Regions from separate parts of the Aureimonas sp. CAS genome, predicted to be linked through region 2. Evidence: riboswitches for the same ligand, from Rfam matches in the RefSeq annotation. Region 2 holds a riboswitch; each other region holds the start of a gene.
What was found. Region 2 has a riboswitch for thiamine pyrophosphate ahead of thiS (sulfur carrier protein ThiS). Riboswitches for the same ligand answer to the same signal wherever they lie in the genome.
Positions count from the first base shown of each region.

Region 1: linked by a shared signal. The riboswitch ahead of AC6R2M_RS13665 (ABC transporter permease) and the one ahead of thiS (sulfur carrier protein ThiS) in region 2 are both predicted to bind thiamine pyrophosphate.
Region 3: linked by a shared signal. The riboswitch ahead of AC6R2M_RS01850 (TenA family protein) and the one ahead of thiS (sulfur carrier protein ThiS) in region 2 are both predicted to bind thiamine pyrophosphate.

Region 1 is NZ_CM187563.1:2,851,672-2,861,933, forward strand. Features, by position in the region: gene AC6R2M_RS13640 (TRAP transporter substrate-binding protein) at 1-580, opposite strand, end outside; gene AC6R2M_RS13645 (TRAP transporter large permease subunit) at 593-2,413, opposite strand; gene thiD (bifunctional hydroxymethylpyrimidine kinase/phosphomethylpyrimidine kinase) at 2,410-3,216, opposite strand; gene thiE (thiamine phosphate synthase) at 3,213-4,595, opposite strand; gene AC6R2M_RS13660 (ABC transporter substrate-binding protein) at 4,592-5,530, opposite strand; gene AC6R2M_RS13665 (ABC transporter permease) at 5,560-6,282, opposite strand; TPP riboswitch at 6,404-6,522, opposite strand; gene AC6R2M_RS13670 (LysE family translocator) at 6,574-7,203, opposite strand; gene aptA (omega-aminotransferase AptA) at 7,232-8,569, opposite strand; gene AC6R2M_RS13680 (DUF2934 domain-containing protein) at 8,661-8,993, opposite strand; gene AC6R2M_RS13685 (small membrane protein YohP) at 9,007-9,093, opposite strand; gene AC6R2M_RS13690 (DMT family transporter) at 9,140-10,105, opposite strand.
Region 2 is NZ_CM187563.1:484,122-494,383, forward strand. Features, by position in the region: gene treY (malto-oligosyltrehalose synthase) at 1-1,630, shown strand, start outside; gene AC6R2M_RS02225 (hypothetical protein) at 1,710-2,057, shown strand; gene AC6R2M_RS02230 (helix-turn-helix domain-containing protein) at 2,170-2,469, shown strand; gene AC6R2M_RS02235 (DMT family transporter) at 2,751-3,641, shown strand; gene AC6R2M_RS02240 (thiazole synthase) at 3,732-4,520, opposite strand; gene thiS (sulfur carrier protein ThiS) at 4,525-4,764, opposite strand; TPP riboswitch at 4,839-4,962, opposite strand; gene AC6R2M_RS02250 (VOC family protein) at 5,089-5,481, shown strand; gene pyc (pyruvate carboxylase) at 5,598-9,056, shown strand; gene AC6R2M_RS02260 (formate/nitrite transporter family protein) at 9,139-10,002, shown strand; gene AC6R2M_RS02265 (DUF3309 family protein) at 10,061-10,219, opposite strand.
Region 3 is NZ_CM187563.1:377,834-388,095, forward strand. Features, by position in the region: gene scpA (methylmalonyl-CoA mutase) at 1-1,158, shown strand, start outside; gene AC6R2M_RS01825 (ABC transporter substrate-binding protein) at 1,362-2,936, shown strand; gene AC6R2M_RS01830 (ABC transporter permease) at 3,036-4,016, shown strand; gene AC6R2M_RS01835 (ABC transporter permease) at 4,028-4,984, shown strand; gene AC6R2M_RS01840 (ABC transporter ATP-binding protein) at 4,981-5,994, shown strand; gene AC6R2M_RS01845 (ABC transporter ATP-binding protein) at 5,991-6,983, shown strand; TPP riboswitch at 7,032-7,147, shown strand; gene AC6R2M_RS01850 (TenA family protein) at 7,219-7,860, shown strand; gene AC6R2M_RS01855 (monovalent cation:proton antiporter-2 (CPA2) family protein) at 7,929-9,758, shown strand; gene AC6R2M_RS01860 (glycerate kinase type-2 family protein) at 9,765-10,262, opposite strand, start outside.

The sequences.
Region 1 (10,262 bases), 1.2 Mb from region 2:
GGATCGCGGTCGGCTGCGCGCCATAAGCGCTCCAGAGGCCGGTGTGCAGCGGGCTCTGGATGACGCGGATGCGCAGGCCCTCCAGCTGATCGACGCGCGTCGTCTGCTCCTTGGCGAGAAGATGCCGGGCGCCGTAATTGATGAAGGCCGGCGCGATGAAGCGCTGCGCGACCAGACGCGCGCGCAGGTCCTCGCCCGTTTCTCCGTCCAGCGCCCGGCGCAGATGCGCCGCATCGTCGAAGAGGAAGGGCAGGTCCAGCGCCTGCGTCTCCGGCACCCAGCCCGACAGGGCCGAAAGAGTGGAAAGGCTGGCCTGGATCGAGCCGAGCCGGACGCCCTCCGCGACCTCGCGTTCGCCGCCGAGCGCCGCGTTCGTCACGATCCGGAAGGAGAAGCGGCCCGGCAGGCGCTCCTCCAGCCGCTCGGCGACGTGATGCCAGACCCGCGTCTCCGGCTTGTCCTCGCCCAGAAGCGACGCGGTGGTAACGATTTGCGGCGCCGCCCGCGCGGTGCGGACATAGGGCATGGCGAGACCCGCGAGGGCGAGCGTTCCGAAGGCGCGGCGGGTCAGGTTCGTCATGGGGTTCGTCCTTCAGCGGGCGAGAAAGGCGGCGGAGAGCGAGAGGAGGAGAAGCGCGGCGATCTGCACGGCCAGCAGCGGCATGACCGAGACGAAGACCTTCGAGGGCGAGACGCCCGAAAGCCTCGCCGCGACGAAAACGAGGATTCCGACCGGCGGCGTCAACCCGCCGATGACGAGATTGACGACGAGGATGACGGCGAACTGGATCGGATCGATGCCCGCCGCCGCCGCGACCGGCATGAGGAGAGGGCCGAGCAGGAGAATGCCCGCGCCGACGTCGAGCACGCTGCCGGCGGCGAGCAGGACGAGATTGGCGATGAGGAGGACGGCGAGCGCGCTGTCGAAGCCGGAGAAGAGATCGCGGACGAGGCCGGGAAGCCCGTCGACGGCCAGAAGGAAGACGAAGGGCGCGGCGGTGGCGACGAGGAGCCCGACGGCGGCGGTCTCCGCGCCGGTCCGCGCGAAAACCTGCCCGACCGCGCGCAGGTCGCGCGTCGCGACGAGCGTCGCAACCAGCGCGTAGAGCGCTGCGAGCGCGGCCGCCTCCGTCGTCGTCACGATGCCGAAGCGCAGGCCGAGGAGGATGACGAGGATGAGCCCGAGAACCGGCAAGGCGCCGCCGAGCGCCGCCAGCCTCTCGGACCGGCTCGCGCGCGGCAGCCTCGCGCCGGGCGCGGCGGACCAGCGAAGCCCGATCGCCATCGCGGCCGCCAGGACGAGGGCAGCGACAAGGCCGCCGACGAAGAGCCGGCCGACGGACAGGTCCGTCGCGGTGGCCAGCAGCAGAAGCGCGATCGAGGGCGGCGCGACGTTCGGCAGGATGGCGGTCGCAGCGACGATCGCCGCGGCGCGCTCCGGCGTTTCGCCGTGCCTGACCAGCGCCGGCGCCAGCACCTTGGCGCCGAAGGCCGCGTCCGCGATGGACGAGCCCGAGATGCCGGAGATCATCATGTTGGTGCCGAGCACGGTCTGCGCCATGCCGCCGCGCCGGTGGCCGACGGCCGCTCGCGCCAGCGCCACGAGGCGATGGGCGAGCCCGCCCGCCGTCATCAGCGCGCCGGCCAGGAGGAAGAACGGGATCGCCAGAAGCAGGAACCGCCCGAGGCTCGAGACCGTCGTCTGCACGATGGCGGGCTCCGGCAGCAGGCCGCCGAAGGGCAGAGACAAGGCGACGCCCGAGATCATGGCGTGCGGCAGCGGCGCGCCGAGGAGGAGGACGCAGAAGGCGATCGCGGCCGCCACGAGGCTCGGATGGGAAAGCGGCTCGAAGGCGAGCCGCGTGGAGACGAGATAGAGCGCGGTCCCCAGGACGAGACCGAGAACGGCGCGTGCCCCCTGCCCTTCTCCGAACCCCTTCAGGAGCCCCAGCGCAAGCGTCGCGCCCGCCCCGGCGAGCACGGGCCAGAACCGCCAGCTTTCGGGGAGCGCGAGGGTCGGCGAAACGCCGCCGATCGTCTCCAGCACCGCCCGGCCGCCGAACAGGAGAACGAGCACCGCATGGGCGACGATGGCGTCGGCCAGAATGTCGAGAGCGGCCTTGCCCCGGGCACCGAGGAGGGCGGAAACGAGATCGAGGCGCAGGGAGAGAACGCTGGAAGAGGCGAGCGGCAGGCCGAGAAAGACCAGGCCCGCGAAAAGCCAGAGCGCCGCCTCGTCCGCCCCGAAGATGGACGCGCCGAACAGATAGCGCGCGCCGACCGAGACGAGCACGGTGGCAAAAAGCGCCGCCAGAACGAGCCCGCAGAGGACCGAGCAGGCGCGCTCCAGCGCGGCGGCGAGCCGGGAGGCGAGGACCGGGCCTCGCCCGTCGCGGGGCGGCGCGTCGCTCACCGCGCCGGTTGCCACCACGCGTGGAAGTGATGAACCGGCCCGCGCCCCGAACCGACCTTCAGCTCGTCGGCCCGCCGCAGGGCCTCGGTGAGATAGTCCTTCGATGCGCGCACCGCCTCGGGCATCGTGTCGCCGAGCGCGAGCCGCGCGGTGATGGCGGCGGCCAGCGTGCAGCCGGTGCCGTGATCGTGCGTCGTGGCGATGCGCGGACCGTCGAAACGGTGCATCGCCTCGCCGTCGAAGAGAAGATCGACGGCCTCGCCGGTCTTCAGATGTCCGCCCTTCATCAGGACGGCGCGCGCGCCGAGGCCCATGATGGCCTCCGCCTGCCGGCGCATTCCCGTTTCGTCCTCGACCAGCGGTGTGCCGGTCAGGAGCGCCGCCTCGGGCAGGTTCGGCGTCACGAGGTCGGCGAGCGGCACCAGCTCGTTCCGCAGCGCGGCGACGGCCTCCTCGGCCAACAGCCGGTCGCCGGAGGTCGCCACCATCACCGGATCGAGGACGATCGGCTGATGAAGGCCTTCCAGGCAGCCGGCGATGGCGCCCACGATCTCGGCATTGGCGGCCATGCCGATCTTGATCGCATCGACGTCGAGGTCACCGAGCACGGCCCGGATCTGCCCGGTCACGATGGCGGGCGACAGGATCTCGACGGCGGAGACGCCGCGCGTGTTCTGCGCGGTGATCGCCGTCAATGCGCTGGCGCCGAAGACGCCGAGCGCCGAGAAGGCCTTGAGGTCGGCCTGGATGCCGGCGCCGCCGCCCGAATCCGAACCGGCGATGGTGAGGGCGATGGCGGTCATCGATGGTCCTTGGTCAGTGCGGCGTCCACGGCCAGCCGGAAGCGCCCGGCGGCGTCGCGCGGGTCGTCCGCCTTGAAGATGGCCGAGATCGCCGCGACGCCGGCAGCGCCGGCCGAGACGACCGCCGGCACACGTTCCAGCGTGATACCCGCGATGGCGCCGACGGGCATGTCAGCCCGCATGCGCCGCGTCAGCTTGATCAGGTGCGACAGGCCCTCCAGCCCGACGGGCGGGTCGGGATTGTCCTTCGACAGCGTCTCGAACACCCCGCCGACGCAGGCATAGTCGATCGGCGCACCGGCGGCGCGGGCGGCGTCCGCCTCGTTCTTCACCGTCGCGCCGATGATGGCGTCAGGCCCCAGAAGACGGCGCGCGGTCTCCGCGTCCATGTCTTCGCGACCGAGATGCACACCCGCCGCACCCGCCGCGAGCGCCACGTCCACGCGGTCGTTGACGACGAAGGGGACGCCGCTGTCCTTCAGCCTCGCCCGGATCGCGAAGGCGGTCTCGATCATGTCGCGCGTCGAGCCGGTCTTGTCGCGATATTGGATCAGCGTCGCGCCGCCCTCGGCGGCAAGGCGCGCCAGATTCGGCAGATCGCCCCCCGCGAGCACCCCCGCGTCGACGATGGCGTTCAGCCGGTAATCAACCTGCGGCATCGCGGACCCTCCCCGTCTTGCGACATCGCCCGGCGTGACGTTGCCGATGGCATCGAGAAGCGCGACGGCGAAGCTGCCCGGCCCCCGCGCGGTCTCGGCCGCGATCTCGGCGCAGACGCCGTAGACGGCGAGCGCGGCCGCCGCACTCTCCAGCCGCCCCTCGCCGACGACGAGGAAGCTCGCGACGAAGGCACCCGCGAGGCAGCCGGTCCCCGTCACCTTCGCCATGGTCGGATGGCCGTTCGCGACCTCGATCGACCTCGCGTCGAGAACGAGGCCGTCCACCGCGCCCGTCGTCACGCGCACGGTGCCGGCGGGCGCCTCGCCGATCACCGCCATCTCCGCGGCATTGCCCCGCACGACGGACGGTCCGAGGGCCAGAAGGCTTCGGGCGAAGTCGAGCCGCAGCGAAGAGACCTCGCAATGGACCGGATCGAGCGCCCAAGGGCGGCCGGTCGGAGAGAACGCGTCGAGCGCCAGCGCGATCGCCTCGCGGCGCGCCGGATCCAGCGTGCCGAGATTGACGAGGAGCGCGTCCGCCTTCGCGGCGAACTCGGCGACCTCGTCGTGGCTCTGCGTCATGGACGGGATGGCGCCCAGCGCCGTCAGGCCATCGGCGGTGAACTTCTGCACGACGGAATTGGTCAGGCAATGGATCCGCGGGCGCCGCTCGCGGACGCGTGTCAGCAGATCGCCCGCAAGGGAGACGAGAGCGATCAACGGACTTCAACGGCGATGTCGTCGACCGAAGGCGCCGCGTCGATCAGGCCGCTTTCCGCCATGAAGGCGCCGAAGCGCTCGTAGCGGCCCCGGTCGAGCGCGGCGGGGCGCTTGGCGAAGCGCGGCAGCGTATCGAACCAGGCCTGCCGGTTCAGCTCGTCGTCGAGATCGGGATAGGCCTGCGTGTAGAGCGCGAAGGCCTCCTCCGGATGGTTGGTCAAATAGAGCGTCGCGCGCTCGATGGCGGCGAGGAAGCGCGGCAGGCGGTCGTCCCCGATCAGGTCCTCGTGGGTGACGTAGATCAGCTCGTCATAGGCCGGCACGCCGTGCTCCTCCACGAAGAAGGCACGCCCCTCCCCGCCCGCGAGACGGATCTGCGTCAGCTCGAAATTGCGGTAGGAGCCGACCGTCGCGTCCACCTGTCCGGTCATCAGGGAGGTGGTCAGCGCGAAATTGACGTTGATCATCTCGACGTCGTCGCGGCCGAGGCCGACCGAGCCCAGCATGCGCAGGAGAAGGCCGTCCTCGAAGCCGGCCACCGAATAGCCGATACGCTTGCCCCTGAGGTCGGCGAGATCCTGAACCGGCCCGTCCTTGAGCACCGTCACCGTGTTCAGCGGCGTCTCCACCAGCGTGCCGAACCATTTCAGCGGCAGGGCAGACTGATGGTCGAGATAGAGGTTCGGCTGGTAGTGGACCGCGACGTCCGCCTGCCTGGCGGCCACGAGCCGCGGCGGCGCGGACGGGTCCGTCGGCGGGATCAGCGTCACCTCCAGCCCCTCCTCCTCGAAGTAGCCGAGCTGATCGGCGACGACGAGCGGCGCATGGTCCGGGTTCACGAACCATTCGAGGAGGACGGTCAGCTCGTCGGTCTCCTGCGCGGCGGCCGGCGCGGCGAAGAGAAGCGTCGTTGCGAGAAGGAGATGGCGCAGCATGGCGGACCTTTCGGGACGGGACATGACGATCAACCCTCCTTCGCCCAGGGGACGAGGAGGTCGGCGAGCTGATCGACGGCAAAGCGCAGGGCGAGCGTCAGGACGGCGAGGATGATGATGACGGCGAAGAGGACGTCGGTCTGGACCCGCGCATTCGCCTGCAGCATGACGAAGCCGAGACCGGCGGACGCGCCCACCCATTCGCCGATGACCGCGCCGAGCGGGGCGACGGGCGCGGCGACCCGCAGGCCCGAGACGAGGCCGGGAAGGCCCAGCGGAACGCGGATGCGCCAGAGCACGCGCCAGCGCGAGGCGCCGAGCAGCTCGGCCGATTCCAGGATTTCCTTCTCGGTCCGCCGCAGCCCGTCGGCGAAGGCGGAGGCGACCGGGAAGAAGATGATGAGCGCGGCCATCACGACCTTCGAGGCCATGCCGAAGCCGAACCAGAGGACGAGGAGCGGCGCGACCGCGAAGACCGGCAGCGCCTGGATGACGAGGATCACCGGCCAGGCGAACTGCATCGCGCCCGGTATTGCGGCGACGGCGAGCGCGATGGCGATGCCCGCCGCCGATCCGAGGAGAAGGCCGAGAACGATCTCGGCGAGCGTCACGCCGGCATGGCCGAGGAAATAGTCGTGGCGCGCGACGAGTGTCTCGAAGACCGTGACGGGCGCCGGCAGGATGAAGGGGGGCGGCGCGAAGACGGACACCCAGAGCTGCCAGAGGGCCAGCACGGTGCCGAAGCCGACCACGACGCTGAGAACGACCTGAAGGGGCTTCGACCGGCGAGGCCCACGGCGACGCGCGCGATGGCCGGGCCGCGCGCTCGGTGCGTCGGAAACCGGCGCGAAGCCGCTTCTGTGGCTGGACGAGATGCTCAACTTGGCCCGTTCCTACGCCGGCATGACCCGGATCAGGTTCAAGGGTTCGGCCAGAAGCCATCTCAGCACCCCTTCCGCGAACGGAAGAGAGGCGCACCCCTCGGATGCAGCGGATCATTGGAGGTGCGGAGCGGGCCTGTCAACAGCCCGCCGGCGGGCGGCTCAGGGCCGGAAGGTCGCCATCCGCCAGCCGAACCAGAGGAAGACGGTGCCGGTCATTCCTTTGAGCCCCCGCAGGAAACGTTGGCTGCGCATCAGCGTGCCCGTCCGGTTCAGGAGAAGGACGATGGCGGAGAACCAGAGGATGTTCGCCAGGGCATGGATCGTCGTCAGCGCGTAGCCGACCTCCGCGATGCCGGCACCCGAGCCCGCGAACTGCGGGAAGACGGAGAGGTAGAAGAGCGCGACCTTGGGGTTCAGGGCGTTGGTGACGAAGCCTTCCAGGGCGGCGGTGCCGAGCCCTCGGCGCCGCACCGGTGCGGGGGCCGCGGGCTTGAGCCCGCCTCGCCACGCCTCGAACAGCGCCTTGAGGCCGATATAGAAGAGATAGCCCGCGCCCAGCATCTTCACCACGAAGAAGGCCTCGGCCGATCGGAGGAGGATCGCCGACAGGCCGAAGATCGCGAGCGTCGAGTGAAGATAGAAGGCGGCGGCGAAGCCGGCGATGTTGGCGAAGCCGGCCGCGCGCCCGGAGACCGGAACGGTCTTCAGGATGAGGACGCCGTTCGGTCCCGGCGTCATCACGAAGAGCATGGCGACGATGGCGAAGCTTCCCAACGTGGCGAAGGTCATCCTTTCACTCCTCCGGCCGGGTGCGCGCTCAGTCCAGCGCGCGAAGCACGTCCCGCAGCGTGTCGACGATCTCCCCGACCTGGGACTCGGAGATCATCAGCGGCGGCGACAGCGCGATGATGTCGCCCGTCGTGCGGATGAGCAGCCCGCGCTCATAGGCGTCGAGGAAGGCGGAGAAGGCACGCTTGGTCGGATGGCCGGCGATCGGCGACAGTTCGACGGCGCCGATCAGCCCGACCGTGCGGATGTCGGTGACATGCGGCTCGCCCTTCAGCGTGTGCAGCGCGTCGGCGAAGATCGGCGTCATCGCCTTGGCGCGCTCGAACAAGCCCTCTTCGGCATAGGTGTCCAGCGTCGCGAGCCCGGCGGCCGCCGCGATCGGATTGCCCGAATAAGTGTAGCCGTGCGCGAACTCGATGAGGTTCTCCGGGCCGTTCATGAAGGCGTCGTGGATCTCGCCGCGCACGAAGACCGCGCCCATCGGGATCACGCCGTTGGTCAGGCCCTTGGCGGTGGTCATCAGGTCGGGCACGACGCCGAAGCGGTCGGCGGCGAAGGGCTCGCCGAGCCGGCCGAAGCCGGTGATGACCTCGTCGAAGATGAGCAGGATGCCGTGCGCGTCGCAATGCTCGCGCAGGCGCTTGAGATAGCCGGCGGGCGGCGGCAGCACGCCGGTGGAGCCGGCGACGGGCTCGACGATCACGGCCGCGATGGTGGAGGGGTCGTGCAGCTGCGCGATGCGCAGGAGGTCGTCGGCCAGTTCCGCCCCGTGCTCCGGCTCCTCGCGCGAATAGGGATTGCGGGCCGGGTCGTGCGTGTGCCGCATGTGGTCGACGCCGGTCAGGAGGGTGCCGAACATCTTGCGGTTGCCGACGATGCCGCCGACCGAGATTCCGCCGAAATTGACGCCGTGATAGCCGCGCTCGCGCCCGATCAGGCGGAAGCGCGAGCCGTCGCCCCGCGCACGGTGATAGGCGAGCGCGATCTTGAGCGCGGTCTCGACCGATTCCGAGCCCGAATTGGTGAAGAAGACGTGGTCGAGCGGCGACGGCGCGAGCGCGGACAGGCGCGAGGCCAGATCGAAGGCCTTCGGATGGCCCATCTGGAAGGCGGGCGCATAGTCGAGCTCGCCGGCCTGCCTGGCGATCGCCTCGGTGATCTTCGGCCGGCAGTGACCGGCGTTCACGCACCAGAGGCCCGCGGTGCCGTCCAGCACCTGGCGACCGTCGGCGGTGGTGTAGTGCATGTCCTTCGCACCGACGAAGAGGCGCGGATCCTTCTTGAACTGCCGGTTCGCGCTGAAGGGCATCCAGAAGGCGTCGAGATTGTTCGGCGCGACCACTCCGCCTGTCGTGGGCCTCGACATCTCGTTCATCGCGTCTCTCCTGAAAAGGGCCGCGCCGAAGGGGCGCGACCCACGCTAGAGGGATGCGAGCGAGGCGGTCAAGCGGTCGTGATCAGCGACGCCGCCTCTTCGCACTGTCATTGCCATCCTGACCCGGAGGCGTCTCTCGGCTGATCGCTCCGGCCTTCTTGCGCGAGGGGGCACCGCCTTCGTCGCCGAGATCGGTCAGCCCGGGCACCTCGCCGTGGCTGGTCGCCGCGATCGCGGGCTCGACGGGCTCGGAAACCGTCTCCTCGACCGGCTTGAGCGCCGCCTGTCCGGCGCCATCCTCCAGGGCCACGATCTCGCGGGCCTGGACCCAGTGGCTATCCTGCCGACCCTCGGGTCGCCCTTCGGCTTCCCAGAGTTCGTGCGCCTTGCGGCGGATCTTCTCTTCGTCGTCCATCGGGTCTCTCCGGTCAGAAGATGAGGGCCAGAAGCCCGATCACGACGAGGAGACCGATCACGAAGATCACTCCGATCGTGCTGGCGAGAAATCGAAACATGCGGACCCTTTCATTCGGCGCAACCCGCGGCCGAGCGACCGCGTCGTCATGGGTGGCCTGAACTAGGGGTCCGGGGTCCGCTGTCGATGCCGAGCTCCGTTCCCGGCTCCGCAACCGCGTCGGGGGCGACGGCCGCCGTCACGGGCAGTCCCTTCGCCCGCTCGCGCCAGAGGATGAACAGGCCGGAGGCGACGATCATGCCGGCTCCGAGAAAGAGCGGGACGGTGGGGCGGTCCCCGAAGAAGAGGACGCCGTAGAAGATCGCCCAGACGATCAGCGTGTACTGGAACGGCACGACCACGGAGGCTTCGGCCACGGCGAGCGAGCGGTTCACGCAGACATGGCCGGCCATCGAGACGAGACCGAGGAGGCAGAGCGCCGCGAGCCCGCCCGCATCCGGCGTCGTCCAGGCGAAGGGCGCCAGAACGAGGCCGAGCAGAAGGGTCGAGACGATCTGCCAGACGATCAGGGTCGTGCCGCTCGCCCCGGAGAGCCGCCGCGTCAGCACGACCATCAGGGCGAAGGCGAAGCTTCCCGCGATCGCGATCATCGACCCCGTGGCGTCCACGGAAAGGCTGGGGCCAAGCGCGACCACGACGCCGAGAAAGCCGAAGACAACGGCCGACAGGCGACGCCAGCCGACCCGTTCGCCGAGGAACAGAACCGACAGCGCCACGACGTAGATCGGCGCGGCCAGATAGAAGGTCATCACCTCCGCCAGCGGCAGGTAGTAGAGGGCGGCGTAGAACAGCGCGATCTCGGCGGCCGAGAGCGCGCCGCGCAGGACATGGAGCGCCGGCCGCTCGGGCGTCAGGACCGCCCGCCCCTCCTTCAGGACGAAGGGCAGGAGGACGAGAAGGGCGGCGACGGAGCGCACGAGGATCATCTGCCCGACGGAGAAGGTCGCGATCAGCCATTTGGCCATCGCGTCGTTGGCCGCGAAGAGCGCGATGCCGACGAGCATGAAGGCGATGCCGGCGGTGGTCCCGGTGTAGGTCGAAAGCCGGCGCACGATGCTCCGTCTCCTGGTGGTCGAGGCGCGACGCGGCCTCCCAAACCCCGTAGCACCGTCCCGGCCATCACAGGAATGGCGGGGATCGCGCCCCGAACCGGCGAAACCCGCTGCGCCGGTATTTTCGCAGGGTGCGGCGCCCGCGCCCTCTCTTCGC
Region 2 (10,262 bases):
TGCCTCGAAGGAAGAGGCGATGACGCAGGCCTATGAGGACTTCCTGGGCGGGCCGGACGATCTGCGCGCGACCATCGCCGAGCAGAAGCGGCACATTCTGGAGCACAATCTGGCGGGCGAGCTTTCGGTTCTCACCGATCTAGCGCTCCAGGTCGCGGGGCGGGGCCTCGACACGCGCGACCTCGGGCGCGACGCCATCCGCCGCTCGATCGTGGAGGTCGCGATGGCGCTGCCGGTCTACCGCACCTATGTCGGCGTCGACGGCGTGCCCTCCAAGGACGTCGAGATCGTGGACGACGCGGTGGAGGCCGCGCAGGCCGGGCGCGAGGTGGAGGCCGACGAGCCCGTCGCCTTCGTCGGCCGGCTCCTGAAGCTCGACTTCGAGGACGGCCGCGACGTTTCGGGCGCGCTCCACTTCACCCGCCGCTTCCAGCAGACGACGGGCGCGGTGATGGCCAAGGCCGTCGAGGACACCGCCTTCTACCGCTACAACCGGCTGATCGCGCTCAATGAAGTGGGCGGCGAGCCCGACCATTACGGGTCGGATGTCGAGGCCTTCCACGACGAGATGGAGGTGCGCACGAAGGACCAGCCGCTCGGGCTGATGGCGACTTCGACGCACGACACCAAGCGCGGCGAGGATTCTCGCGCGCGCCTCTACGCCCTTTCGGAGGATCCGGAGGGATGGGCCGCGATCGTGGCGGATGCGGCGGAGGCGCTCTCGTCCTACCGCGTGGAGATCGGCGACGGCCTCGTTTCACCCGACCCGGCGACCGAATGGGGCTTCTACCAGTCGCTGCTGGGCGTCCTTCCGGCCGATTTCGACCCCGAGGACGCGACGGCGCGGACGGACATTCGCGACCGCCTGACCGCCTTCATGGAAAAGGCGGTGCGCGAGGCCAAGCGCTTCACCACTTGGACGGCGCCCAACGAGCCCTACGAGGCCGGCGTCAAAGGGTTCGTCGAGACGGCGCTCGACCCGGAGAAATCCGGCGACTGGCTCGCCCGCTTCTGGCGAGACTGCCAGCCTTTCGTGGTCTCGGGCGCCGTCAACTCGCTCTCCCAGACCCTTCTGAAACTGACCGCGCCGGGCATCCCCGACATCTATCAGGGCACCGAGTTCTACGATCTCTCGCTGGTCGATCCCGACAACCGCCGCAAGTTCGACTTCGATGTGCGGCGGAGCGCGATGGCGGACGGGCAGACGCCGGCTGAGGCGCTGGCCGCGTGGCGAGACGCGCGGGTAAAGGCCAAGCTGACCGCCGCGGCCCTGAAAGCCCGGATCGAGGCGCCGGAGCTTTTTACGACGGGCGTCTACGAGAAGCTGGAGGTCACCGGCGAGCGCGCCGAACACGTCGTCGCCTTCCTGCGCCGCGACGAAGCCGGCCGGGCGGCGCTGGTCGTCGTGCCGCGCCTCGTCCACACGTTCCTGAAGGGTCGCGAGGAGCCGTCGGGACTGGCGTCGCACTGGCGCGACACGGCCGTCGTCCTTCCCGAAGCACTGGTCGGCCGGCGCTTCGACGACGCTCTGGGCACCGGCAGCTGGTTCGAGGCGGGGAACCGCGTCGCGCTCGCCGATCTCCTGGAGAACCTGCCGGTCGCGCTTTTGATGAGCTTCGACCGGGGCTGAGACCCGTCTTCTGCCGCTGTTGACACGGTCCAGGCTTGGAGCGTTCTATACGCAAAGTGCGTAAGCGAGATCGCGGTCGGTGCGCAACGACATCACGTTCGTTCTCGACGAGACTCTGAGCGACGATCCGATCTTCACGGTATCGATCGTCACACCGCTCGGAACGCTCGGCTTGATAGCGGAGATCATGTTCGAGAATGGCGTGGTCGAGTTGCGAGGGCTGCATATCGGTGGTGATCCCGCAACCGAATGGGGTTGGTCGCGGCTGAGAACCATCGCACGCTGGGCAACGGAGGTGCTGGATGTCGACGAAATCGTCGTTGTTGGCGCGATTCGGACCTCGGGTGCAAATCCGGGCCGCCGACCCGGTCGATACAGGATCCGCCGTCCGCCTCGCACTGCGCCGGATCCCGAATGTACGCCTTGACAGTCCGACGGCTGCTCGGGCGCTGGCCCGTCGCCACCTTTCCATTCGGGCCGCTCATTCGACGCTGACGGATCTCGTGGATCACGGTGACGCTTATGTCACGGTGCCGCGAGTGGAAGATCTTGCCCGCCTCCGGGCGGAACTCGCCGAGGCGGGCGTGCAGATGCGGCGACATGCGCCTGACCGCCTGGACGTGCGTCTGGTCCGACAGAACACGGGCCTGTCTCAAAGTGCCTTCGCCGTGCGCTTCGGACTGGACGAGGCGACCCTGCGCAACTGGGAGCAGGGGCGTTCCGAGCCGGGGCTTGCGGCCATGACGCTGCTCTGGACGATCCACCGCAACCCGGAAGCAGTTGTCAGCTCGATCGACATGGACGGCGACGAACCCCGTTCCAAAGGGGCGACCTCCTGAGACCGTCGCACGAACTGAGCCAGGCCGGAGGAGGATGAGGGCCGAAGCATGGCGGCGGTCGATCATCTTTCGTCACAGGCGGTGCGAGAATCGTGACCCTTCGCGGCGCGTTTCCGCTTGCTCAGCCTTCCTTGGTTAAGGCTTTTTAAGCTCCGGTCCGGTAGTCTCCCGGCCAAGCCGACACTGCCCTTTGAACGACCCCTGTCCCGCTCCCTGCGCGGGACCTCGATCGCCCGATCGCGCGAGCCGGCCTCTTCACATCCAGCCTCGTCGTCGGTGCCATGCAGACCGGAATCCTTCTCGCGTTCCTCGCCTACCTCGCCTATGCCTGCTCGGACGCCGCCGCCAAGGCGCTCGGGCACCAGATGTCGGTCTTCCAGATCGGCTTCTCCATCTCCCTGATCGCGCTCGTCCTCTGCCTCCTGTCGAAGCGCTCGGACGTCTCCTGGCGCACGATCGCCAGCCCGAAGCGGCCCGGCCTCGTCGCGCTGCGGGCCGCCAGCGGCACCTTCGGCGGCATCTGCGCGGTCGTCGCCTTCACCACGCTGCCGCTGGCCGAAGCCTACGCGCTCATCTTTCTCCTGCCGCTCGTCGCCGCGCTGCTCTCGCGGGTGATCCTGCGCGAAAGCGTCACGATGGGCCGGTGGCTTGCCTTGTTCGGCGGGCTCATCGGCGTGCTTCTCGTCGTGCGACCGGGGTTCCAGGAGGTCTCGTTCGGCCATCTGGCGGGCCTTGGCTGCGCGCTGTCGGGCGCGACCAACGTCATTCTCCTGCGCACGCTCGGCCCGGTCGAGAACCGGCTGACGCTGATCGGCTCGGTCCTCGGCCTCGCGACCCTCGTCAACGGCGCCGCAATGATCCCGAGCTTCACCGTTCCGAGCCTGGACCTCCTGCCGATCCTCCTCTTCGGCGGCGTCAGCGCGGGCATCGGCCATCTCGCCATGGTGATGGGTGCGCGATTGGCGCCCGCGAGCCGCATCGCGCCGACGCAATATTCGCAGATCGTCTGGGCGAGCCTCTTCGGCGCGGTCCTGTTCGGGGAGTTCCCCGATCCGCTCGCCGTCACCGGCATGGCGCTGGTCGGCTTCTTCGGCATGCTGACGCTCGCGCCCGAACGGACGGCGCCGCGCCGCCCGCTCTTCAAGCGCCTTCGCGGCAACCGCGTCGCCTGAGGTCGGAGCGGCCTTCGGCCGGTCCGACCTGTTTTCTCTGCGCATCAGGCCTTCCGAAGCCATCAGACGGCTTCGGGCCGATGCTTCCGTCTATTCCGCGGCCTGCCGGGCGAAGACGGCACGGCCCTCCATCGGGGTCGAGGCCTGCGCCCCGGCGCGGGGCGTCATCATCCCCGCCTCGAACGCGGTCCGCCCGGCCTCCACCGATGCCTTAAACGCGCCCGCCATCGCGACCGGATCGCCGGACCCCGCGACGGCCGTGTTGAGGAGCACGGCATCGTAGCCGAGCTCCATCACGGCGGCCGCGTGGCTCGGCCGCCCGATCCCAGCATCGACGATCAGCGGCACCTCCGGGAAGGCCGTCCGCATCGCCCTCAGCGACGCCGGGTCGAGCAGGCCGGCGCCCGAGCCGATGGGTGCGCACAGCGGCATCAGGAGTTCGCAGCCGGCTCGCAGCAGATGCTCGGCGACGACGAGGTCCGCGCTCGTATAGGGGAAGACCTTGAAGCCCTCGGCGACGAGAATGCGGGCGGCGTCTACCGTGCCGACGACGTCGGGCTGCAGCGTGTCCTCGCGCCCGATCACCTCCAGCTTGATCCAGTCCGTGCCGAAGATCTCGCGCGACATTTGCGCGGTCGAGACCGCGTCCTCGACGGTGAAGCATCCGGCCGTGTTCGGAAGGATCCTGAGGTCCAGCCGTTCGATCATCGCCATCAGGGCTTCGCCGGCCCGCCCGTTCGCGGTGTCGCGCCGCACCGACAGGGTGACGACCCTCGTGCCGGAAGCGGAGAGGGCGGCTTCGAGGACGTCCGGGCCGGGATAGCGCGCGGTGCCGAGGAGAAGGCGCGAGGAGAGTTCGGTTCCGTAGAGCGTCAGCATGGCCTCAGCCCCCCTGCATGGGCGACAGGATTTCGATCCGGTCCCCGGCTTCGATCGTGCGGCCGCCCCACTCGGCCCGACGCACGAGCTCGCCATTGACGGCGGTGCCGATGAAGGGGCTTTCGAAGCCGAGTTCGCTGAGGAGCGCTTCGAGCGTATGGGCGTGGACGCTCTGCGCCGTTCCGTTCACGACGATTTCGGTCGGGACGCTTCTCGCCTGAACGGGCTGGGATGCGGATGGCATGGGGCTCTCCTTCGCGGTTCGCGATCCGAGCCCTTGCGGCGGAAGGGGAGGGCGGCGTTTCGGTTCGTTCGATCCGGTCGGCCTCGTCACCGTCCCTCCGCCAGCATGAACTGGATCAGGTTCGAAGGGTCCCCGCGCCGCCGTTTCCGGCCCCGCGGCATCTCAGCCCCTCGGCATGGGGCACCCCTGGTGTCGGTTCAGAGGTGAGGCCGACGCCCCGTGCTGTCAACCCGGACGAGGCTTGAGGGCGAGCAAACCGGCGTTACGTTCCGGCCCGGTTCGACACGGCGTCCGCCAGCCGGGCGCGCGAGAGAGGAGGCCCCGATGGCCAAGATGATCCATTCGATGATCCGCGTCGCCGACGAGGCGCGCTCGATCGACTTCTACGATCGTGCCTTCGGGCTCGAGGTCGCCGACCGTTTCGCCTTCGACGGTTTCACGTTGATCTATCTCTCGAACCCGGAGACGGGCTTCGAGCTGGAGCTGACCGTGAACGAGGGGCGGGGCGGCTACGATCTCGGCAATGGCTATGGCCATCTCGCCGTCTCGGTCGAGGACATCGAGGCGGAGCACGAGCGCCAGAGGCGCGAAGGCCTTGCCGTCGGCGATCTGAAGACGCTGTCGCATCCGAGCGGTTTCTCGGCGCGGTTCTTCTTCGTCACCGATCCGGACGGCTACAAGATCGAGGTGCTGCAGCGCGGCGGACGCTTCCTCTGAGAGCGTCGGCCGGGCGGCCATAGCCTTCCGATCCGGGGTCCGGCGCCCATGTTGCGTTGCAACGAGGAGCGGCGTGTCTATAGTTTCGGGATCGAACGCGTTTGGGGGAGCGTGGCATGCCGATATCGAAGATTCTCGTCGCCAATCGTTCGGAGATCGCGATCCGCGTCTTCCGGGCGGCGAACGAGCTGGGTCTGAAGACGGTCGCGATCTGGGCCGAGGAGGACAAGGTCGCGCTGCACCGCTTCAAGGCGGACGAAAGCTGGCAGGTGGGGCGCGGCCCGCATCTGCGGCGCGAGATGGGCCCGATCGAGAGCTATCTGTCGATCGAGGAGATCATGCGGGTCGCCCGGCTTTCGGGCGCGGACGCGATCCATCCGGGCTACGGCCTCCTGTCCGAGAGCCCGGAGTTCGCCGAGGCCTGCGCCGAGAACGGCATCGTCTTCATCGGCCCGAGCCCGGAGACCATGCGTCGTCTCGGCAACAAGGTCGCCGCGCGCAATCTCGCCATCGAGCTCGGCGTGCCGGTGGTGCCGGCGACCGATCCCCTGCCGGACGACATGGAGGAGGTGAAGCGCCTCGCGGCGGAGATCGGCTATCCGGTGATGCTCAAGGCCTCCTGGGGCGGGGGCGGGCGCGGCATGCGCGCCATCCGGCAGGAGCAGGACCTCGTCCGCGAGGTGACCGAGGGCAAGCGCGAGGCCAAGGCCGCCTTCGGCAAGGACGAGGTCTATCTGGAGAAACTCGTCGAACGCGCCCGCCATGTCGAGGTGCAGGTGCTCGGCGACACCCACGGCAACGCCGTCCACCTCTTCGAGCGCGACTGCTCCATCCAGCGGCGCAACCAGAAGGTCGTGGAGCGCGCGCCCGCGCCCTACCTCTCCGACGAGAAGCGCGCCGAGCTCTGCGGCCACGCGCTGAAGATCGCGCAGGCGACGAACTATGTCGGCGCCGGAACGGTCGAGTTCCTGCAGGACGCCGACACCGGCGCCTTCTACTTCATCGAGGTGAATCCGCGCATCCAGGTGGAGCACACGGTCACCGAGGAGGTGACCGGCATCGACATCGTCAAGGCGCAGATCCACATCCTCGACGGGCATGCCATCGGCACCCCGGAATCGGGCGTGCCGGCGCAGGGCGACATCAAGCTGAACGGCCACGCGCTCCAGTGCCGCATCACCACCGAGGACCCCGAGCACAACTTCATTCCCGACTACGGCCGCATCACCGCCTATCGCGGGGCGACCGGCTTCGGCATCCGGCTCGACGGCGGCACGGCCTATTCCGGCGCGGTCATCACGCGGTTCTACGATCCGCTTCTGGAGAAGGTGACGGCCTGGGCGCCGTCGGCCGAGGAGGCGCGCTCGCGCATGGACCGGGCGCTGCGCGAGTTCCGCATCCGGGGCGTCGCGACCAATCTGACCTTCCTGGAAGCCATCATCCGGCACGGGAAGTTCCGCGACCTCTCCTACACGACGCGCTTCATCGACACGACGCCGGAGCTCTTCGCGCAGGTGAAGCGCCGCGACCGCGCGACGAAGCTCCTGACCTATCTGGCCGACGTGACCGTCAACGGTCATCCCGAGACGAAGGGCCGGGCCAAGCCTCCCGCCGATGCGAGAAAGCCCGTCGCGCCGCTCTTCGACGCAGCCATCGCGGAGGGCTCGCGCCAGCGGCTGGAGGCGCTGGGCGCGAAGGGCTTCGCCGACTGGATGCTGGCGCAGCGTCAGGTTCTCGTGACCGACACGACCATGCGCGACGGCCACCAGTCGCTGCTCGCCACGCGCATGCGCACCCACGACATCGCGGGGATCGCCGAATCCTATGCGCGCGGCCTGCCGCAGCTCCTCTCGCTCGAATGCTGGGGCGGAGCGACCTTCGACGTCGCCATGCGCTTTCTGACCGAAGACCCGTGGGAGCGGCTCGCGCTGGTGCGCGACAAGGCGCCCAACATCCTCCTGCAGATGCTGCTGCGCGGCTCCAACGGCGTCGGCTACACCAACTACGCCGACAATGTCGTCAAGACCTTCGTCGCCGAGGCGGCGAAGGGCGGGGTCGATCTCTTCCGCGTCTTCGACTGCCTGAACTGGGTGGAGAACATGCGCGTCTCGATCGACGCGGTGGCCGAGTCCGGCAAGCTCTGCGAGGGCGCTCTCTGCTACACGGGCGACCTCTTCGACCCGGACCGGTCGAAGTACGATCTGAAATACTATGTTCGCCTCGCCAAGGAGCTGGAGGCCGCAGGCGCCCACATCCTCGGCATCAAGGACATGGCCGGCCTTCTGAAGCCCGCCGCCGCGCGCGTCCTCGTCAGGGCGCTGAAGGAGGAGGTCGGCCTGCCGATCCACCTCCACACGCACGATACCTCCGGCATCTCGGCGGCGACGATCCTGGCCGCCGTGGAGGCGGGGGTCGATGCGGTGGACGCGGCGATGGACGCGCTGTCGGGCGCGACCTCGCAGGCCTGTCTCGGCTCCATCAACGAGGCGCTGAAGGGCACGGAGCGCGACCCGGGCCTCTCGGCCGACGCGATCCGGCACATCTCCTTCTACTGGGAGGCGGTGCGCGCGCAGTACGCCGCCTTCGAGAGCGACCTCAAGGGGCCGGCTTCGGAGGTCTATCTCCACGAGATGCCGGGCGGGCAGTTCACCAACCTGAAAGAGCAGGCACGCTCGCTGGGCCTGGAGACGCGCTGGCACGAGGTCGCCCGCACCTATGCGGACGCCAACGTCATGTTCGGCGACATCGTGAAGGTGACGCCGTCCTCCAAGGTCGTCGGCGACATGGCGCTGATGATGGTGGCGCAGGACCTGTCCGTGGCGGACGTGGAGAACCCCTCGCGCGACATCGCCTTCCCCGAGAGCGTCGTCGCGATGCTGCGGGGCGATCTCGGCCAGCCGGAGGGCGGGTGGCCGGAAGGACTGCAGAGGAAGGCGCTGAAGGGGGAGACGCCGATCACCGTGCGGCCCGGCTCGCTGATCCCGGCAGCCGACCTTGCCGCCGAACGCGCGGCCGCCGAGGAGAAGGCCGGACGGGCGATCACCGACACCGAGTTCGCCTCCTATCTCATGTATCCGAAGGTCTTCACGGAGTTCGTGGCCGCCGCCGAGCGCTACGGCCCGGTCTCGGCCCTGCCGACGCCGAACTACTTCTACGGCATCGCGCAGGAGGACGAGATCGGCGTCGAGATCGAGCGGGGCAAGGTGCTGATCGTGCGGTGCCTCGGCATGAGCGAGACCGACGAGAAGGGCATGCGGACGGTCTTCTTCGAGCTGAACGGTCAGCCGCGCCGCATCAAGGTTCCGGACCGCTCGCGCTCGGGCACCGCGGCGATCCGCGCCAAGGCCGAGCCGGGCAATCCGGCCCAAGTCGGCGCGCCGATGCCGGGCGTCGTCTCCACGCTCGCCGTCTCCGCCGGCCAGAGCGTGAAGGCCGGCGACGTGCTCCTCTCCATCGAGGCGATGAAGATGGAGACTGCGCTCCACGCGGAACGCGACGGCACGGTGCAGGCGGTCAACGTCAAGGCCGGGGACCAGATCGACGCCAAGGATCTGCTCGTGGTGTTCGCCGCCTGACGAAATCGGGATGCGGCGCGCCCTTCCCACGAAGGGCTCCCGCCGCATCTCCCGTTCCGTTGCATCAGCAGGGGGAACGGGCATGGCGGAGAAGATCGAGGTCGAAGCGGAGGTGGACGACGCCGCTCCGCCCGAAGTCGCGGAGAACGCGCTCGGCTACCTGAAGCCGAAGCCCAAGCGGTCGGACGACGGCGTTCTCGTCCTCTCCGTTCTGGCCGGCATCTTCATCGCCTTCGGCGGCGCCATCTTCATCGCCGCCGGCGCGGGCAGCGCCGGCTATGCCGGGGGTCAGCAGCTCGCGGCCGCCCTCGGCTTCTCGGTCGGCCTGATCCTGTGCATCGTCGCGGGCGCCGAACTCTTCACCGGCAACACGCTGCTCGTGATCTCGGGCGTCGAGGGCCACCACAAGGGCGGCCGGATCGTCCGCTTCTGGGCGCTGGTCTGGGCGGGCAATCTCGCCGGCTCGTTTCTGATCGCCTTTCTCTTCGTCCTTGCGGGCGCGCATCTGGCGGGCGAGGGCGCCGTCGGGCTCCATGCGCTTCAGGTCGGCGACGAAAAGATGGGCAAGGGGCTGATCGCCACTTTCACCTCCGGCATCCTCGCCAACATGCTCGTCTGCCTCGCCGTGTGGATGGCGCAGGGCGCGCGGACCATACCGGGCAAGGTTCTGGCGATCATCGGGCCGGTGGCGGGCTTCGTGGTGCTCGGCTTCGAGCATTCCGTCGCCAACATGTCGCTACTGCCCATCGCGGGGCTGATCCACGCCTTCGCAGGCTCAGAGTTCTGGCAGTCCGCGGCCTTGATCGGAATGACGCGGGAGACCTTCGGCTCGATCGGTCTCTTCGCCTTCCTGTTCAATCTGATCGTCGCGACCCTCGGCAATATCGTCGGCGGGGCCGCGATCGGGCTCGCCTACTGGTACGCCTATCTGCGTAAGGACGACTGACGAACGAGGGGAGGCCGCTCGTTCGAGCGGCGTCCCTTCGCAAGACCGGTTCGGTCCGTCAGAGACGGCCGGTCAGAAGCAGGATGATGACGATCAGGAGGATCACGCCGAGAATGCCGCTCGGCCCGTATCCCCAGGAGCGCGAATGGCCCCAGGTCGGGAAGGCGCCGACGAGCAGAAGCACCAGAACGATGACGATGATGAGAGTGAGATCCATGAGGCGAACTCCGGCCAAATGAGGCTTTTTCTTGTCCCAGCCT
Region 3 (10,262 bases), 110 kb from region 2:
ACGCAGGGGCACACCCAGTCGCTCCACACCAATTCGCTCGACGAGGCGCTGGCGTTGCCGACCGATTTCTCGGCCCGCATCGCGCGCAACACCCAGCTCTTCCTCGCGCACGAAAGCGGCACCACGCGCACCATCGACCCCTGGGGCGGCTCGCATTACGTGGAATGGCTGACCCGCCAGCTCGCCGACAGGGCGCGCGATCACATCACGGAAGTCGAGCGGCTGGGAGGCATGGCCAAGGCCATCGAGGCCGGCGTGCCCAAGGCGCGCATTGAGGAGGCGGCGGCCCGGACGCAGGCGCGCATCGATTCGGGCGCGCAGATCGTCGTCGGGGTGAACCGGTTCCAGGTGGAGGGCGAGCCCGAGATCGAGGTTTTGAAGGTGGACAGCGAGGCGGTGCGCGCGAGCCAGCTGGAGAAGCTGAAGCGCCTGCGCGCGAACCGCGACGAGGCGGGGGTGGCGAAGGCTCTCGACGCTCTGGAACGCGCCGCCCGCGACAAGACCGGCAACCTCCTGGCGCTCGGCGTGGAGGCGGCGCGCGCCCATGCGACCGTCGGGGAGATGTCCTCGGCCCTGGAGCGCGCCTGGAGTCGGCACGTCGCCGTCGCCACCATCAAGTCCGGCATCTACAGCGAGGCCTTCGGCGAACCGGATGCCGAGACGCAGCGCGCGCGCGGCCTCGTCGAAGACTTCCGCGACATCGAAGGCGCCGCGCCGCGCATCCTCGTCGCCAAGATGGGACAGGACGGGCACGATCGGGGCCAGAAGGTCGTCGCCTCCGCCTTTTCCGACCTCGGCTTCGACGTGACGATCGGCCCGCTCTTCGCAACGCCGGAGGAGGCGGCGGCCCAGGCGGTCGCCGAGGACGTCCACATCGTCGGCGTCTCCTCGCTGGCGGCGGGGCATCTGTCGCTCGTTCCCGCGCTCAGGGCCGAACTCGCCAAGGCCGGTCGCCCGGACATTCTCGTCGTGGTTGGCGGCGTTCTGCCCCCGCAGGATCACGACGCCCTGCGCCGGGCGGGCGCGGCGGCGATCTTTCCGCCGGGAACGCCCATCGCGAAGGCGGCGTCCGACGTGCTCGACCGGCTGCATGCGGCCTACGGCTTCCGCCAGAAAGAACCGGAAGCCTATCTGGATCGAGATTCTCGATCTCGGTAGTCTTGCGCAATTTTGTTGCGCCGCCGCATCGCCGAGCAGAATGCATTGCTCGTTCGGTTAGATGTTGATCGTGTCGAAAATTGTGGCGCCACCCTTGCCAAGCTTCTGAATTGAGTGTTCATTCCGCCGATCCGGTCACCTTGGCGTCATTCCAGACCCGTTGCCGAACCGGACATGCTTCAACGTTTGAGGGTGGTTCGAACATGCGGATTGCAATGCTGATGGCCGCGACCGCGCTTGCCGCGGGTCTGGTGACGAGCGCAAGCGCCGAAACGGTCAGCTGGGCGCGCTCACAGGACGCCACCACGCTGGACCCGCACTCCCAGAATCTGGGAACGAACCACAACTTCCTGCATCACATCTACGAGACGCTGCTCGACCGCGACGACGCGGGCGAGGCGCAGCCGCGCCTTGCGACCGAGTGGAACCTCAAGGAAGGCGACGACACCGTCTGGGTCTTCAAGCTGCGCGAAGGCGTCACCTTCCACGACGGATCGCCCTTCACGGCGGACGACGTCGTCTTCTCGATCGAGCGCGCGAAGTCCGAAGGCTCGAACATGCGTCAGCTCCACGTGGACGTGGAGAGCGTGACGGCCGTCGACGACTACACGGTCGAGTTCCAGATGGCTGGTCCCTCGCCGATCTACCCCAACAACCTGACCAACACCTTCATCATGGACCGCGAGTGGTCCGAGGCGAACGACGTCGTCGAGGTGCAGGACTATTCGGCCGGTGAAGACAATTACGCCGTCCGCAACACCAACGGCACCGGCCCCTACAAGCTGGCCTCGCGCGACCCCGACGTGCGCTCCGTCCTGACCTATTACGAGGATCACTGGGGCGAGACCCCGGACGTGACGGAGATCAACTACGTCGTCATCGGCGAAGCCGCGACGCGCGTCGCAGCTCTTCTTTCCGGTGAGGTCGATTTCGTTCAGGACGTGCCCGTCCAGGACATCGAGCGCCTGTCCTCGCAGAGCGGCGTGAAGGTCGAGACCGGCCCCGAAAACCGCTCCATCTACTTCGGCTACAAGATGAACGAGGAGCCGCTGGCCTCCTCCAACGTGACCGACGTCAATCCGTTCTCCAAGCCCGAGGTCCGCGAGGCGATCCATCTGGCCGTCGACCGCGACGCGATCCAGCAGGTCGTCATGCGCGGCCAGTCCGACCCGACGGGCGTCATCGTGCCGCCCTTCGTCAACGGCTGGACGGAAGAGCTGAACGCCTATCCGGCGCCGGATCTGGAGCGCGCGCGCGAACTGATGGAAGAGGCCGGCTACGCGGACGGCTTCTCCGTCACGCTCGACACGCCGAACAACCGCTATGTCAACGACGAGGCGATCTCGCAGGCGGTCGCCGGCATGCTCTCGCAGATCGGCATCAACGTCACGCTGGCCTCGCGTCCGGTGGCGCAGCATTCGCCGCTCATCCAGAACAACGAGACGGACTTCTACCTGCTCGGCTGGGGCGTTCCGACCTTCGATTCGGCCTACAACTTCAACGATCTGGTCCACACGAAGGAAGGCGACTACGGCGCCTACAACGCCGGCCTCTACTCGAACCCCGAGCTGGATGCGAAGATCGAGGCTCTCGGCACGGAGATCGACATCGACGCCCGTAACCGCTCGATCGCCGAGATCTGGGCGAAGGTCCAGGAAGACCGCGTCTTCCTTCCGATCCACAACCAGGTTCTCGCTTACGCGATGAAGGACAATCTGACGCTGGCGGTGAACCCGGAGAACCAGCCCCGTCTCTACAACATGCAGGTCGCCGACTAACGACCGCTGGACGATCGAGCCCGCCCTGCGACCTCTCGCGGGGCGGGCTTTTGTTTGTGCAGGGCCGCCCGGCCCCGCTCACCCTACAAGGCCAACGCCATGCTCGCCTTCATTCTGAGGCGCCTCGCCCAGTCCATCGTCGTGATGCTGGTCGTGGCGCTCGTCTCTTTCCTGATGTTCCGCTTCGTCGGCGATCCGCTCGCCTCGATGGTCGGGCAGGACACGCGCCTCACCGAGATCGAGGCGCTGCGCGAGCGGCTGGGGCTGAACGACCCGTTCTACATGCAGTTCTTCAACTTCATCTGGAACGCGGTGCAGGGCCAGTTCGGAATTTCCTACCGCCTCCAGCAGCCCGTCATGGACCTCATCATCAGCCGGGTCCCCGCGACGCTCGAACTGGCGCTGACCTCGGCGATCCTGGCGCTGGTGCTCGGCATGGCGCTCGGCGTCTACACGGCCATCCGTCCGAACGGTCTCCTGTCGCGCTTCCTGATGACCGCCTCTCTCGTCGGCGTCTCGCTGCCGACCTTCCTGATCGGCATCGCGCTGATCTACGTCTTCGCCGTCGAGCTCGGCTGGCTGCCGTCCTACGGCCGGGGGCAGACGGTCGCGATCGGCGGCTGGCAGACCGGCTTCCTCACCGAGAGCGGGCTGCGCTCGCTCATCCTGCCGGCGATCACGCTCGCGCTCTACCAGATGACGCTGATCATGCGCCTCGTGCGCGCCGAGATGCTGGAGGTCATGCGCTCGGACTACATCAAGTTCGCCCGTGCCCGCGGCATCCCGCAGCGGCGCATCAATTTCGGCCACGCGCTGAAGAACACGATGGTGCCGGTCATCACCATCACCGGCCTGCAGCTCGGCTCGATCATCGCCTTCGCGGTGGTGACGGAGACCGTGTTCCAGTGGCCGGGCGTCGGCCTCCTCTTCATCCAGTCCGTCCAGGTCGTCGACGTGCCCGTGATGGCCGCCTACCTGATGCTGATCGCCTTCGTCTTCGTCGTCATCAACCTCGTGGTGGACATTCTCTACCACGTCGTCGATCCGCGGCTGCGCGTCTCGACCGGCACGGCGAAATAGGAACCGACCCCATGTCCGATACCGCAAAGCCCGTTCCGTCTCCCAAGGAGCGGTCGATCCTGTACCGCGCCTGGGACAGCGATCTCGGCTATTCCTTCCGCACCTCGCCGGTCACCATCATCGCGGCGCTGGTCGTCCTGCTCCTCCTCGGCTCGGCGCTGCTCGCTCCGTGGATCGCGCCGACCAACCCATTCGACGGCCGCGGCATCAATCTGATGAACGGCTTCACGCCGCCGATGACGCCGAACCAGTTCACCGGCCAGACCTTCCTGATGGGGACGGACAATCAGGGCCGCGACATCTTTTCGGCCATCCTCTACGGCTCCAGGGTCTCGCTCTTCGTCGGCTTCTCGGCGGTGGCCTTCAGCCTCGTCCTCGGCGTCTCGCTCGGGCTTCTGGCCGGCTATGTCGGCGGGCGCACCGACGCCATCATCATGCGCATCGCCGACGTGCAGCTCTCCTTCCCGGTGATCCTGATCGCGCTTCTGATCTTCGGCATCGCGCGCGGCTTCCTGCCGCCGCAGTACCGCGAGACCATGGCGGTCTATGTCCTGATCGTCGCCATCGGCCTGTCGGACTGGGTGCAGTATGCGCGCACCGTGCGCGGCGCGACGCTGGTGCAGAAGAACAAGGAATACGTGCAGGCGGCCATGCTGATCGGGCGCAAGCCCTTCGCGATCATGTTCCGCCACGTCCTGCCCAACGTCACCGAGCCGATCCTCGTCATCGCCACCATCTCGCTGGCGCTCGCGATCATCTCGGAATCGACGCTCTCCTTCCTGGGTGTCGGCGTTCCGCCGACCCAGCCCTCGCTCGGTACGCTGATCCGCATCGGGCAAGGCTTCCTCTTCTCCGGCGAATGGTGGATCCTCCTGTTCCCGTCCCTGACCCTGCTGGCCCTGGCCCTCTCGATCAACCTCCTCGGCGACTGGCTGCGCGAGGCGCTGAACCCGAGGCTGGCGAAATGAGCGCCGTCATCGACACGACGGCCGCCAAGACCGCCACAGCGACGCCCGTCATCTCGCTGAAGGACCTCGTCGTCGAGTTTCCCACGCGCCGCGGCGTGCTGCGGGCGATCGACAAGGTGTCCTTCGACGTCGCGCCGGGGGAGATCCTCGGCGTCGTCGGCGAGTCCGGGGCCGGCAAGTCGATCACCGGCTCGGCGATCATCGGCCTGATCGATCCGCCCGGGCGCGTTGCCGGCGGCGAGATCCTGCTCAAGGGCCAGCGCATCGACAACCTCCCGGAGGAGGAGATGCGGCGCCTGCGCGGCAAGCGCATCGGCATGGTCTTCCAGGACCCGCTGACGAGCCTGAACCCGCTCTACACGGTGGGCGAACAGCTCATCGAGACGATCCGCACCCATCTTCCGATGAGCGAGGCGAAGGCGCGCGAACGGGCGATCGAGCTTCTGGCCGATGTCGGCATTCCGGCACCGAAGCAGCGCGTGGATTCCTATCCGCACCAGTTCTCGGGCGGCATGCGCCAGCGCGTCGTCATCGCGCTCGCGCTCTGCGCCGAGCCCGAGTTCATCGTCGCCGACGAGCCGACGACGGCGCTCGACGTCTCGCTGCAGGCGCAGATCATCGCGGTCTTCAAGAAGGTCTGCGCCGAGCGCGGCACCTCGGCCATCCTGATCACGCACGACATGGGCGTCATCGCGGAAGCCGCCGACCGGGTCGCGGTCCTCTATGCCGGGCGCATCGCCGAGGTGGGGCCGGTCAAGGACATGCTCCAGCGCCCGCTGCACCCCTACACCTCCGGCCTGATGGGCTCGATCCCGTCGCTGGCGGGCGACGACGACCGCCTGAAGCAGATCCCCGGCGCCATGCCGCGCCTCAACCGCATCCCGAACGGCTGCGCCTTCCACCCGCGCTGCGAGCACGAGATGCCGGTCTGTTCGCAGAAGCGGCCGGGCCTCAACCATGTGGGCGCCACGCATGTCGCCTGCTTCCTGCATGGAGACGCGACGCAATGAGCGCGCTTCTGAAAGTCGATCACCTCTCGCGCGAGTTCGACGTCTCCGCGCCCTGGCTGAACCGCGTCATCGAGCGCAAGGGGCGCCAGAGCGTGAAGGCCGTCGACGACGTCACGCTGCACATCGAGAAGGGCAAGACCTTCGCCCTCGTCGGCGAGTCGGGTTCGGGCAAGTCGACCATCGCGCGCATGGTCGTCGGCCTCATCGAGCCGACGCGCGGCGAGGTGAAGTTCGACGAGGTCGACATCTGGGACAAGGGCAACGCCCGCAGGCTCGGCGAGCTGCGCCGCCGCTTCCAGATGATCTTCCAGGACCCCTACGCCTCGCTGAACCCGCGCTGGCGCGTCCGCGACATCATCGCCGAGCCGCTCAAGACCTACGGCATCGCGACCACGTCCAAGGAGATCGACGCCGAGGTCGGCCGGCTCCTGGAGACGGTGAAGCTCAGCCCGGAGGACGGGCTGAAATATCCGCATCAGTTCTCCGGCGGCCAGCGCCAGCGCATCTGCATCGCCCGCGCGCTCGCCAACAAGCCCGAGTTCATCGTCTGCGACGAGCCGACCTCCGCGCTCGACGTCTCGGTGCAGGCGCAGATCCTCAACCTGATGCGGGATCTGCAGGACGAGTTCGGGCTGACCTACCTCTTCATCAGCCACAATCTGGCGGTCGTGAACTACATGGCCGACGAGGTGGGCGTCCTTTATCTCGGGCGCCTGTGCGAGATCGCGCCGCCCAAGCGCCTGTTCGAGAACGCGCGGCATCCCTACACGCGCTCGCTTCTCGATTCCGTGCCCGACATGGAGATGACGGGCCGCGAGCGGACGCCGGTGAAGGGCGAGATCCCGAACCCGATCTCGCCGCCCTCGGGGTGCTTCTTCCACCCGCGCTGCCCGCACGCCAACGATCGCTGCCGGCGCGAGGCGCCGCTCATGAAGCCGCAGGACGGCGTCGTCGTCGCCTGCCACGGCGTCGAGGAAGGCCGCATCTGAGCGGGTGATCCGAGCTTGACGGCGGGCTCCGGCCCGCCCATCCTCTCCCCATCTTCCGAGGGGTGCCCTCCCGTCCGCGGGACGAGAGGGCTGAGACGGCGTGACGCCGAACCCTTGAACCTGATCCGGGTCATGCCGGCGTAGGAACGGAACTCGCGCGCTTCGCCGTTTGGGCGAAGGCGGCGCGTCGTCCCCCTCGCGCCGGTGCGTCCGGCCAAACGAGGGACGAGAGCCGATGACCACACGCTTCACCGAGACCTTGAGGGACGCCGCGCGGGAGGACTGGGAGGCGACGATCTCCCACCGCTTCGTGGACGAGCTGATCGCCGGCACGATCGCGCCGGAGGTCATGTCCCGCTATCTCGTCCAGGACCACCGCTTTCTGGACAGCTTCCTCATGCTGCTGGGGGCCGCGCAGGCCAGCGCCGACGGCTTCGACGCGCGCCTTCGCTTCGCGCGCTTCGGCGGCATGATCTCCGGCGAGGAGAACACCTATTTCGAGCGCTCCTTCGAGGCGCTCGGCGTCACGAGGCAAGAGCGCGAGGGCGCGCCGGACACGGCCCCGACCGCCGGCTTCAAGGCGATCATGCGCGAGGCGGCCGAGACGCGCTCCTATGCGGTCGCTCTTTCGGTCCTGTGCGTCGCCGAATGGTCCTATCTGGAATGGGCGTTGAAGGCGAAGGGCGCCTATCCGCAGAGCTTCGTCCATGCCGAATGGATCACGCTGCACGACAACGAGGCCTTCCGGGACTTCGTCGCGTTCCTGCGGTCCGAGCTCGACCGTGTCGGACCGGCCGAGGAGGGCGCCGCGCGCGATGTCTTCACCCGTGCGGTCAAGCTCGAATGCGCCTTCTTCGACGCCGCCTACCGGCCCTGAGACGAGAGCGTTTGCCCGCCCCGGCCCGAAGGGAGTAAGCCAAGGTCGGGGCGAGCAGCGAGGGTGGCATGGCGGTCGAAGGCGGCGACGGGGTCGGGCTCGTCCAGGTGGTGGCGCTTCTGGCGGCGGGCGTCGTCGCGGTGCCGATCTTCAAACGTCTCGGACTGGGGCCGGTCCTCGGCTATTTCACCGCCGGGCTGATCATCGGCCCGTTCGGCCTCGGCCTCTTCGCCGAGCCGGAAGGCGTCCTCCACTTCGCCGAGTTCGGCGTCATCATGCTGCTCTTCATCATCGGGCTGGAGATGGAGCCGGCGCGCCTCTGGGCGCTGCGCCGGCAGATCTTCGGGCTGGGCCTGGCGCAGGTCGCGCTCTGCGGCTTCCTCCTGACGATCGCGGGCATGGCGTTCGGCCTGCCGACCCCGGTCGCCTTCGTCGCCGGCCTGGGCTTCGTCCTCTCCTCCACCGCCGTCGTCATGCAGATGCTCGAGGACGAGGGCCTGCTCGGCACGCCCGAGGGACAGAAGGGCGTCTCGATCCTGCTTCTGGAGGATCTGGCGATCGTGCCGCTGCTCGCCATCGTCGCCTTCATCGGCCCGCGCGAGACCGACAACGGCGCACCGCTCTGGCAGGAGCTGGCGCTCGCCGGCGGCGCGCTCGTCGCCCTGGTGCTGGCGGGCCGCTATCTGCTCGATCCCATGTTCGCGGTCCTCGCCAGAGCCCGCGCCCGCGAGGTGATGACGGCCGCCGCGCTCCTCGTCGTCCTCGGCGCTGCGCTCCTCATGGATCTCGGCGGCCTCTCCATGGCGATGGGCGCCTTCCTGGCGGGCGTCTTCCTGTCCGAGTCGACCTTCAAGCATCAGCTGGAAACCGACATCGAGCCCTTCCGGGGCATCCTCCTCGGGCTCTTCTTCCTCGCCGTCGGCATGTCGCTCGACCTCGCGGTCATCGCCGCGCAATGGCCGACGATCCTTCTCTTCGTCGTCCTCTTCGTGATCGTGAAGGGCATCGGCATCTACGCCGTCGCGCGGCTCTTCGGCTCGGCCAACCGGGCGGCGGTCGCGCGCGTCGCCCATTTCGCGCAGGGCGGCGAGTTCGCCTTCGTGCTCTATTCGGCGGCGGTCGCGAGCGGCATCTTCGACGGGCAGACCAACGCGATCTTCACCGCGACCGTCATCATCTCCATGGCGCTGACGCCGTTCTGGTCCATGGCGCTCGCGCGGCTCATGCCGGCCGAAACGGTCTCGCTGGACGGGGTCGACGAGGCCTCCGACCTGGAGGGCCGCGTCCTCATCATCGGCTTCGGCCGGTTCGCGCAGGTGGCGGCGCAGTCGCTGCTCGCGCGCGGCATCGACATTTCCATCATCGAGAACGACGTGGAGATGATCGAGGCGGCCGCCCGCTTCGGCTTCAAGGTCTATTACGGCGACGGCACGCGCCTCGACACGCTGCATGCCTCGGGTGCGGGCCGGGCGGAGGCCGTTCTCGTATGTGTCGATCGGCCCGAGACGGCCGACCGGATCGTCGAGCTTCTGGAGACGGAGTTCCCGCACGCCAAGGTCTTCGCGCGGGCCTTCGACCGGGGTCATTCGCTGAAGCTCGTGCAGGCCGGCGTCGACTACCAGATCCGCGAGACCTTCGAGTCAGCCATGATGTTCGGCGCCGAGGCGCTTCGCCGGCTGGGAACGCCGGAGGAGGTGGTGGAGGAGATCGCCGAGGACGTGCGGCGACGCGACGCCGAGCGCTTCGATCTGCAACTCGCCTCCGGCATCTATGCCGGCACCGATCTGATGCGCGGCAACGCGCCGGTTCCGGCACCGCTGACCAAGCCCCGGCGCGCCGGTCAGGTCATCGGCGACGGTCGGACGGTCGAGAACGGCACGGCCGAGCCCGCGACCTGAGGATCCTCAAAGGACCAGGATCGCGCGCAGGTCGTTGACGTTCGTCAGCGTCGGCCCGGTCGTCACGAGATCGCCGATGGCGCCGAACAGCGAGTAGCTGTCGTGCCGGCCGAGGAATGCCGCCGGGTCGAGCCCGGCGGCTCTGGCGCGCGCCAGCGTGTCGGGCGTCACCAGAGCGCCGGCCGCGTCCTCGGTCCCGTCGATGCCGTCCGTGTCGCCCGCGATGGCGTGGACGCTCTCCATTCCGTTCAGCGCGACGGCGAGCGCGAGCAGGAATTCGGTGTTGCGGCCTCCCCGGCCGGGTTTCTCGCGCCCGATCGAGACCGTGGTCTCGCCGCCCGAAAGGATCAGCGCGGGGGAGGGCAGGGGATGCCCGTGCGCGCGGACCGAGCGAGCGATCCCCGCCATCAGGATGCCGGCCTCGCGCGCCTCGCCCTCCAGCGCGTCTCCGAGGATGATCGGCGTCACGCCGGCCTCGCGCGCAAGGCCGGCGGCCGCCTCCAG